DNA from 3 places in the Clostridium aromativorans genome. Region 3 is predicted to be linked to each of the others. Evidence: riboswitches for the same ligand, from Rfam matches in the RefSeq annotation. Region 3 holds a riboswitch; each other region holds the start of a gene.
What was found. Region 3 has a riboswitch for S-adenosylmethionine ahead of LN736_RS13730 (trans-sulfuration enzyme family protein). Riboswitches for the same ligand answer to the same signal wherever they lie in the genome.
Positions count from the first base shown of each region.

Region 1: it holds a riboswitch for S-adenosylmethionine, as region 3 does, so the genes downstream of both, metK (methionine adenosyltransferase) here and LN736_RS13730 (trans-sulfuration enzyme family protein) in region 3, are expected to answer to the same signal.
Region 2: it holds a riboswitch for S-adenosylmethionine, as region 3 does, so the genes downstream of both, LN736_RS10135 (ABC transporter permease) here and LN736_RS13730 (trans-sulfuration enzyme family protein) in region 3, are expected to answer to the same signal.

Region 1 is NZ_JAJJPB010000001.1:425,755-428,918, forward strand. It holds gene recD2 (SF1B family DNA helicase RecD2) at 1-97, opposite strand, end outside; gene metK (methionine adenosyltransferase) at 207-1,382, opposite strand; SAM riboswitch class I at 1,453-1,557, opposite strand; tRNA gene LN736_RS02030 (tRNA-Tyr) at 1,629-1,713, opposite strand; tRNA gene LN736_RS02035 (tRNA-Thr) at 1,719-1,794, opposite strand; tRNA gene LN736_RS02040 (tRNA-Val) at 1,816-1,891, opposite strand; tRNA gene LN736_RS02045 (tRNA-Tyr) at 1,899-1,983, opposite strand; tRNA gene LN736_RS02050 (tRNA-Thr) at 1,989-2,064, opposite strand; gene yyaC (spore protease YyaC) at 2,340-2,879, shown strand; gene mreB (rod shape-determining protein) at 2,903-3,164, opposite strand, start outside.
Region 2 is NZ_JAJJPB010000011.1:91,961-95,124, reverse strand. It holds gene LN736_RS10140 (ABC transporter substrate-binding protein) at 22-1,089, opposite strand; gene LN736_RS10135 (ABC transporter permease) at 1,148-1,942, opposite strand; SAM riboswitch class I at 2,151-2,252, opposite strand; gene LN736_RS10130 (DUF523 domain-containing protein) at 2,305-2,775, opposite strand; gene nifB (nitrogenase cofactor biosynthesis protein NifB) at 2,799-3,164, opposite strand, start outside.
Region 3 is NZ_JAJJPB010000020.1:32,023-35,186, reverse strand. It holds gene LN736_RS13740 (hypothetical protein) at 1-445, opposite strand, end outside; gene LN736_RS13735 (ComEC/Rec2 family competence protein) at 498-1,319, opposite strand; SAM riboswitch class I at 1,515-1,619, shown strand; gene LN736_RS13730 (trans-sulfuration enzyme family protein) at 1,711-2,883, shown strand; gene LN736_RS13725 (YebC/PmpR family DNA-binding transcriptional regulator) at 3,087-3,164, opposite strand, start outside.

The DNA of each region.
Region 1 (3,164 bases), on a different contig from region 3:
TTACTATGTTCTCTCCTTCTTTCATTTTAGCAACTACATATCCATTGTCCTTATTTTGAAATATTACATCTTCTATAGTTCCCTGTAAATCCTGCATAGAATCTCTCCCATTTCAATATAACATATCATTTGAGTATAATTATAACACATCAATCCAATTTTAAAAAAGCTCTGTATAATTTATCATATACAAAGCTTTTGAATTTCTAAATATATTTTTTTATATCTTCGACTTTATCTAATCTCTCCCAGGGCAAATCTATATCTGTTCTTCCAAAATGTCCATAGGCTGCAACCTGTTTATATATAGGTCTTCTTAAATCCAAATCTCTTATTATAGCAGCAGGTCTCAGATCAAATACCTTTTCCACTATGTCAACTATTTTCTCCTCTGGCATTTTTCCTGTACCAAAAGTATCTATATTTATGGACACAGGCTTTGCTACTCCTATGGCATAAGCAAGTTGTATTTCCAATTTATCTGCCACACCTGCAGCTATCAAATTCTTCGCCACCCATCTTGCAGCATAGGCAGCTGATCTATCCACTTTAGTCGGATCTTTTCCCGAAAATGCTCCGCCGCCATGTCTTCCATATCCACCATAGGTATCCACTATTATCTTTCTTCCTGTAAGTCCTGAATCCCCTTGGGGTCCACCAACTACAAATCTTCCTGTAGGGTTTATAAGATATTTAGTATTTTCATCTAAGAAATCGGATGGTACAATTGGCTTTATGACATTCTCAATTATATCTCTTTCAATCTGTTCTTTAGTTTCCAATTCATCATGTTGGGCAGATACAACTATAGTGTCAACTCTAATGGGTTTATCGCCCTCATATTCTATAGTAACCTGAGTTTTACCATCCGGTCTTAAATAGTTCAAGATACCATCTTTTCTGACCTGAGAAAGCCTTTTTGCCAGTTTATGAGCTAGGCTTATTGGCATAGGCATGTATTCAGGAGTTTCATTAGTGGCAAATCCAAACATCATACCTTGATCTCCGGCTCCTATAGCATCTATTTCTTCCATTTGTCCTTTTTTTGCTTCTAAAGACTTATTAACACCAATTGCTATATCTGATGATTGTTCATCTATTGAAGTTATCACAGAACAAGTATCGCAATCAAATCCATATTTAGCCCTGGTATATCCTATTTCCTTTACAGTTTTTCTAACTATTTTGGGAATATCCACATAACACTTAGTCGATATTTCTCCCATAACCAATATCATGCCTGTAGTGGTAGCAGTTTCACAAGCTACTCTTCCATAAGGATCTTGTTCCAATATAGCATCCAGAATAGCATCTGAAATCTGATCACACATTTTATCCGGGTGTCCTTCTGTAACTGATTCAGACGTAAATAATTTTCTCACTTTCAATACCTCCACACTATATAAAAATAAAAACCTCTTCAAGTAAGAAGAGGTTAAATAATTAACTGCTCTCTTATCTTGCAAAGTCAACTTGCAGGAATTGGCACCTTGGCAAAATTTCTACTGGTTGCCGGGTTTCATCGGGCCATTTTCCCTCCACCTCTCTGGATAAGAGCTTTTATTATGAGCTTACAATATTTACAAAAAATCCTTATAAAATAAAAAACACTCCAATAGTGCTTTTTATGGTGGAGGAAGATGGATTCGAACCATCGAAGTCACTGACAACAGATTTACAGTCTGCCCCCTTTGGCCACTCGGGAATTCCTCCACATTTGGTGCTGGCAGTAGGCTTCGAACCCACGACCTACTGATTACAAGTCAGTTGCTCTACCTGCTGAGCTATGCCAGCTTATTTTGTTATATAAAATAATGGTGGGCACAACAGGGCTCGAACCTGTGACCCTCTGCTTGTAAGGCAGATGCTCTCCCAGCTGAGCTATGCGCCCACAGTATTGGTGGAGGAAGATGGATTCGAACCATCGAAGTCACTGACAACAGATTTACAGTCTGCCCCCTTTGGCCACTCGGGAATTCCTCCACATTTGGTGCTGGCAGTAGGCTTCGAACCCACAACCTACTGATTACAAGTCAGTTGCTCTACCTGCTGAGCTATGCCAGCTTATTTATATAAAACCACATTTTAGATAAAATATAAAGGCATTTAACGTTTAACGTAGTTTAGTATACATTTTTACAAGATTATTTTCAAATTTCATATTTGAGTAAAATTTAATATTAAACGTTTATTTCTCTGCCTACCTCGTTATTTCTTTTAAAATCATATACCTCTATTTTAGTCCTAATAATTTACATGATTTCATCATATAAATTATATATAGTGTTTGCTGTGAACATTATCCATAAGCATTGTATACATAAAAGAAGGTGAATATATTGAGTAAAATAAAATCCAATTATAAAAACCCACTGGCATATTACGATTTAGCCCATTTTTTAAAAGATCACATCAACAAAGACACCGTTATAGTGTGCATTGGTACAGATAAATATATAGGAGATTGCCTTGGTCCTCTAGTAGGTACCCTATTAAAATGCAAGCATTTTCCTCTACCCGTTTATGGTACAATACCAGAGCCAATACACGCTTTAAACATTGAAAGTAAGTTAAACGAAATAAAATTGCTTCACCCCAATAATAATATTATAGGAATTGATGCTTGTCTAGGTGATCATGAAGCCATAGGTGAAATACAGGCAAGAGATTTCCCTGTACACCCTGGCAAAGGAGTAGGAAAATCTCTTCCAAACGTAGGAGATTCATCAATAATAGGGATAGTAGACTCAAACAGCAGTGAAGATGTATTCAGCAATACCAGCAACATACGCTTAAACCTAATTTTAAATATGGCTGAAGTAATACTCTATTCATTGATTCACTCATACTACCTCTACTACAATAAGATATTATTATAATATATATGATTTTACTCTTTTATTTAATCTATTAAAGTTATGTCATCGCCTGTAAAAATAACTTCCATTTTATCCAAATATTCAAGAACTTTACCTGTACCTAAAGCTACACAGGATATTGGATCTTCGGCTACATAAACGGGCACACAGGTAACTTCCTGTATTAAATCACTTAAGCCATTTAGCAAAGCTCCTCCTCCAGTCATAACTATGCCCTTTTCCGCTATATCTGCAGATAGTTCTGGAGGAGTTTTTTCCAATACCGCCTTGGTTGTATCTGCTATA
Region 2 (3,164 bases), on a different contig from region 3:
ATAAATTTGAGTATGATTACATTATTCTTTAACTACATAATTTGGCTGTGACCCTAAATTTCCATACTTGTCAAACTCATGAGTAACTATATCACTGACTTTCACCTTTGCATTTTTAGGAAGTGCACCGCTTGTCTTACTTCCATCTATCCACTGCTGTATATCCTTGTCCTTTATAACCCCGTCATCTGCATAATAGTGGTTGGCACTTACAGGTACTCCTATGGCATCTGATACCCATTGGTTGACTTTAGCACGTTCCTTTGGAACAGGTATGCTTTTGTTTATATACCTTTCTGCCTTTTTAACCGCCACTATAAATTTGGCAACTTCATCTGGATGCTGTTTTATAAATTTATCAGAAAAATAGTAGAGATAAGTTCCTCCGTTTTCACCAGCTATAGGTCTGCTTGTAGTCAATATATTCCCTATGCCGCTTTCCTCGATGGATTTATAAAAAGGCGGATGAACTACTGCAATTTGAATAAGTCCCTTTTTTAAAGACAATACCTGTTCTATATCCGGCATCTGAATCCACTCAATTTTATCCAGGGAGATGTTGTTTTTAGCAAATAATATATCTGACAGGAAATCTACGCAGGAATTTCTTGAATTGGCACCTACTTTTACTTTCCCTGGATACTTATTGATATCTGCCAATGTTTTTATAGGCCCGTTTTTATTACTTATCCACCACATATGCTGAAGATGGGTGTCAGTTACGCTGTCCGGAGGTTCCACAATAGATCTGGCCACCCCTTTCACCTTTGCACCTCCTTCAGCTGCAATTGCCAGATTGTTAGGATGAGCATCTCCAAAATCATTATTTCCATTTAATATTGAAGGAAGACGCTGTGCCGGTTGAGTATCTCCTGTGTACTGTATTTTTAATCCCTGTTCTTTAAAATATCCCAGCTTATCTGCCACTATAATAGGTGCAGCTGTACAATCCTTCCTGCTCCAGGTCTTAAGAACTTGAAGTTCTCCGCTTTTTTTCGTTGAAGCCTGCTTCTCTCCTCCACAGCCGGAAAAAAACGATGCTGCCAAAACTATTGAAACCACTGTTGAAATTAACCTTTTACTTTTCAATTGAAAATCCCCCCAAAATAATTAAATTTTTAAGATACAAAAGAATCCTGTTTCCACACTACAACTTTTTTTCTGCAAAACCTATGGCTTTATTTATAAATATACCCAACAGGGCAATTGTAAGCGCTGCTGCAAACAGCCTGTTAATTTGGAAATTAACTTCTGAATTGAGCACCATCCATCCAAGTCCTGCGCTTGCTCCTATCATTTCCGCAGCTATGAGCATCAAAAATGCATTACCTGCACTCATCCTGAGTCCTGAAAATATACTTGGAGCAGCTCCCGGCAAAACTACTTTCCAAAAAAGTTTTATTTTCGATGTGCCCATGTCCTGAGCTGCCTTAACCAACAGCGGATCTATAGTTTTCACTCCCGTTATAGTACTAAATAATATAGGCCATATGGACACCCAGAATATTATAGAGATCTTGGCGACTTCTCCTATTCCAAAAAGAAGTATAAAAACCGGGAACAATGAGAAAGGATTTACCTGCGCCAGAATCTGCAGCAACGGATCCAGTATTTCCTCCAGCTTTCTAAATCCTCCTGCAAGTAAAAATCCCAGAGGCACGGCTATAATTCCGGCCAACAAAAATCCCACTCCAGCTCTTAAAAGACTTACTTTTACATGAACAAGCATTTCATTTTTGAGCGTAAGACTCACAATAGTACCCACTGTTTCTGTAAAAGTAGGTATAAATTGATGATCAACTATCCCGAGTATAGGTGCAACCTGCCAGAAAACCAGAAACAGCACTACAGCTATACTTTTTCTAAAAATTTTGCTCAGTATTTTCCCTGCATTTTTTTCATGACTTTTATTTTCCAGATAAGTTTTACTATCTATATCCATTCATTATCATCCTCCTTTTTATCTAAATATTTCAAAATACAAAAAACACCAGAAGCTTACATCTAACAAGAAATAAGTCTCTAGTGTTTCTAGTCAACTCTTTTCAATATTATTATCAAATCTCAATTTTTACAAAATACATACACACTAATTTCTCCTGCAAATAAAAAACTTTCCTGCAAAGATAAAATACAAGAAAGTACTTGTTCTCTCATCTTTCAGACATATAATCTGCTGGAATTAGCACCGTTAAATAAATTTAGGTTGCCGGACGTCATAGGGCCAGTCCCTCAATCTCTCTTGATAAGAATTTTGTTTATTTTTCTATATAAGGCTAATTATATAATCTAATACACATATTGTCAAGAATTTGAGGTAATTTTTTTAATTTCTCTTTCAGCTTCATCCAGCTGATCTTCGCCAAACACTTTAATACCGTTCCTTCTCAGCAATTCAGCAGTAACACCTTGGCCTGACTTTTTAACACCCTTAAATGTACCATCAAATATATACAAGCTCCCGCAAGAAGGGCTGTCTTGTTTTAAAATAGCAACGGAAACATCATTTTCTTTTGCAAGAGAAAGAGCTTTCTGTGCTCCACTTTTATATTCATAAGTCACATCAACACCCTTGCCAGTGACTACCCTATCTCCTTTTCTTTGGGAATCCGGCCTCGGCACAGGAAGTCCTCCAGATACTTCTGGACAAATTCCTATAAGCAGCCCCTCTTTAGCCCACCTTAAAAATCGCGGATCATGACAGGCTACATCTCCATTGTCATAACGTACCTTCTCTCCAAGTAAACACGCACTCACCAAAATTTTTCCCTTCATTAAATCATAACCTCCATCTGAATCTAAGAATCGCTTGATTTATCAACCTGACTCATCAATTTTACTGCCTTTTCTATGCCCTCTTCTATAGTACTGTACATCTGAAATACCTTTATCCCCTTCTCATGAAGCCTAATTACAGGTTCGAAGCCAATACGCAGTACAAGCACTCCATTACAGTCCTCTATGCACTTTATAATACCCGATATCCTATCATCATGTCCAGTACATTCTTGTTGGCCATTACAATACCTCTCCACATCCCTTTTCTCATAAAATTTAATATTCTCATCTAATACATCATATATATAAAACTGAGATACATGCCCAAAATGTTCATCTACATAATCTCCGGAACTGCTGGCCACTGCAAATCTATAACCTCTGTT
Region 3 (3,164 bases):
TTCCCTGTTTATCTGTTTTATATATAGCTATAAATCCATTTTTTATTCCCAATACATATTTATTAGGAGCATATTTGTCTACATTTTTTATTAACACTATTTCTCCTGCACTGAATTTTTCTACCTTATATCCTACATCCTTATAAGCTTTTTCAACTTCACTTTTCTTCTTGCCAGCTAACTTTCCTGCCAATTCCTGTTTTTCTATCTGAACTTCTCCGCTTTTATCATATTTTATCTTGAATATTACTCTGGCATCATTATCAACAACACCGTTTATGGAAGAATTCACTTTTACAGTATCATAGGAATTCTTGTTAGCTTGACTTAATTTCTTTTCCATATTTATATTTTGAAATCCCACTATACATATATAACAACTCAATCCAAAAATTAAAATAGTAAAAACAACTAAAATTGCCGTGCGAATTTTTCTTCTATCCACAATATCCCTCCTTTTCTGGATATTATAGACACTTTTATAAAAATTATACATGTTATTTCAATCTTATGCTGGTATAATTTTTACTGCAATACAATATGTCATTTTTAATGACTATATTGCCTTGATTATCTATTCTCCAAACTATTGCCCCCTTGTTTATAAGTCTGTTTTCAACTCTTTTATCCGGAGTTCCCACTCCATCACTCGTTATAATCGCCACTCTAGGTTCTACCCTATCCAAAAACCTATTCGTAGTACTTGTATTTAATCCATGATGGGGAACTTTAAGCACATCACATTTTTTAAGTTCGCCTGTTTTTAAAATATCTTCTTCTTCTGATCTCTCACAGTCTCCTGCAAATACATATTGTAATCCATTTACTTTTCCCTGCAGGACTATAGAATTATTATTTTCTACAGTTTTACTTTCACGAACCGGCCCGATTGCCTTAAGAACGCATCCATAATTTTTAATTTCCCAACCTCTTTTTATATATTCAACATCCACCCCCATTTTATTCAGCTTATCACTCATAATATTCTGGATATAGTTTCTATGATCTGGAAGATACACCTTACAAACTTTTCTGGACTGAGCTATTTTAATTATGCCTTCATAGTGATCATCGTGATAATGAGTGAGTATTATACCATCTATGCTTTTTACCTGATTTAAATCCAAATATCTTATAATTCTCCTGGTATAATAAGCAGCTCCTGTATCTATAAGATAATTTTTATCATCAGTTTTTATTAAAATACAGTCACTCTGACCAACTCCTAAAAAATGAACCTCATAATTTCCAAATTTAGCCAGAGCAACATTATCCATATACATTATAATTACAAAAATAATAGCTAATATTCGTTTCATACAAATTACTCCTCATAAATCGTCGCTATTATTATTTTTTACAATTAAAATTGTTATATTCTAAATTATAGGTGAGAAAATCTCATGACACATAGTACATATTTAAAATAGAAAAGTAAAAGTTCCTAACTCCATCAACAAAAATATTTGACAAAATTCCTATTTAGGTATACTATTAAAAAAATTAATAAATAAATCTTATCAAGAGCGGTGGAGGGACTTGGCCCTATGATGCCCGACAACCAACATTCTATTTAATGTATGGTGTTAATTCCAACAGATTATTCTGAAAGATAAGAAAAATTTTCAAGTCGTAACTTTAAAGCTGTTTTTCTTATGAAAAACAGCTTTTTTATTTTATACTATACACAATTAATAAGGAGGAAAATTTATGAGCAAAGAAACCAGCTTTATAACAAAATGCATTCACGTGGGAAATGGTATTGATAAAGAAACCAGGGCCATAAGGCGCCCAATAACCATGGCAAACTGTTACAGGCTTCCCGAAGATGCATCTTCAATCAACTGGAGTGATCCAAATCAGATATTATATACCAGAAACACCTCTGCAAATCAACTTTATCTTCAGCAAAGACTTGCCGCACTGGAAGGTGCAGAAGACTGCGTGGTCCTTGCAAGTGGTGTCGCTGCACTGGCAGGTGTGTTTTTTACTTTTCTTGACAAAAATTCACATGTGATCTGTTCAAATGTATCATACATAGCAGTTTACAGACTGTTAAACGAATATCTCCCTGAAAAATACAATATAGAGACATCCCTTGTAGATACCTCCAACCTAGAAGAAATAAAAAAGGCCATACACCCCAATACCAGGCTCATTCATGTTGAAACTCCAGGAAACCCCACCACGAGAATAAGCGACATTGAAGAAATTGCAAAAATTGCGAAATCCGCAGGAGCTCTACTTAGTGTTGACAGTACATTTGCCTCTCCATACCTGCAGCGCCCTCTTGAACTGGGAGCAGATCTTGTTATACACAGCTTGACCAAATATATAAATGGACATGGTGATGCCATGGGTGGAGCAGTGCTGGGCAAAAAAGATCTCATAGACAAAATTAAAGCCCAGGCTATGGTGAATCTGGGGGGAACTATAAGTCCTTTTAATGCATGGCTTATAATGAGAGGTGTTGTGACACTTCCCCTGCGTATGGAGCAACACAGCCATACCGCTCTCAAAGTCGCCCAATATCTGGAATCAAATCCTTCAGTGAAGTTCGTGGCATATCCGGGTCTTGAAAGCCATCCGCAGCATGAAATTGCCAAAAAACAGATGAAGCTCTACTCAGGAATTATAGCTTTTGCACTTAAAGCAGATGCGGAAACCCATAATAAATTTATAAATTCACTTGAGCTCATCGTTCCGGCAGTTTCCCTGGGACATGACGAGAGCCTGATTGTATACACTGGAGCAAGTGATGAAAGGATCAATTTCTATCCAGAAAATTTCAGAGATGGATACATAAGATTCAGTGTAGGACTTGAAAGTGCGGAAGACATCATTGAAGACTTAAAACAAGCATTGCAAAAATGCGGATTATAATAATACAATGCTTTCAAACTGGGGGATAATCCCCCTAGTTTTTATCCGAACGCTACCATTGCTGGCTACTCCCAACTTCTCAAAATGGGACATAAGCACTGCTGTGCGCCTGAATAAGGCAAAACGTATTATTTAACAATAAAAACCACTTTTGATATGAATATTATATATATATCCATATCAAAGATGGTTCATATGGTCCTTTACCCTTCAAATTCTTCAGGAAAATCAGCATTGTGATAAACATCCTGAACATCATCATCGTCTTCAAGTTTATCTAT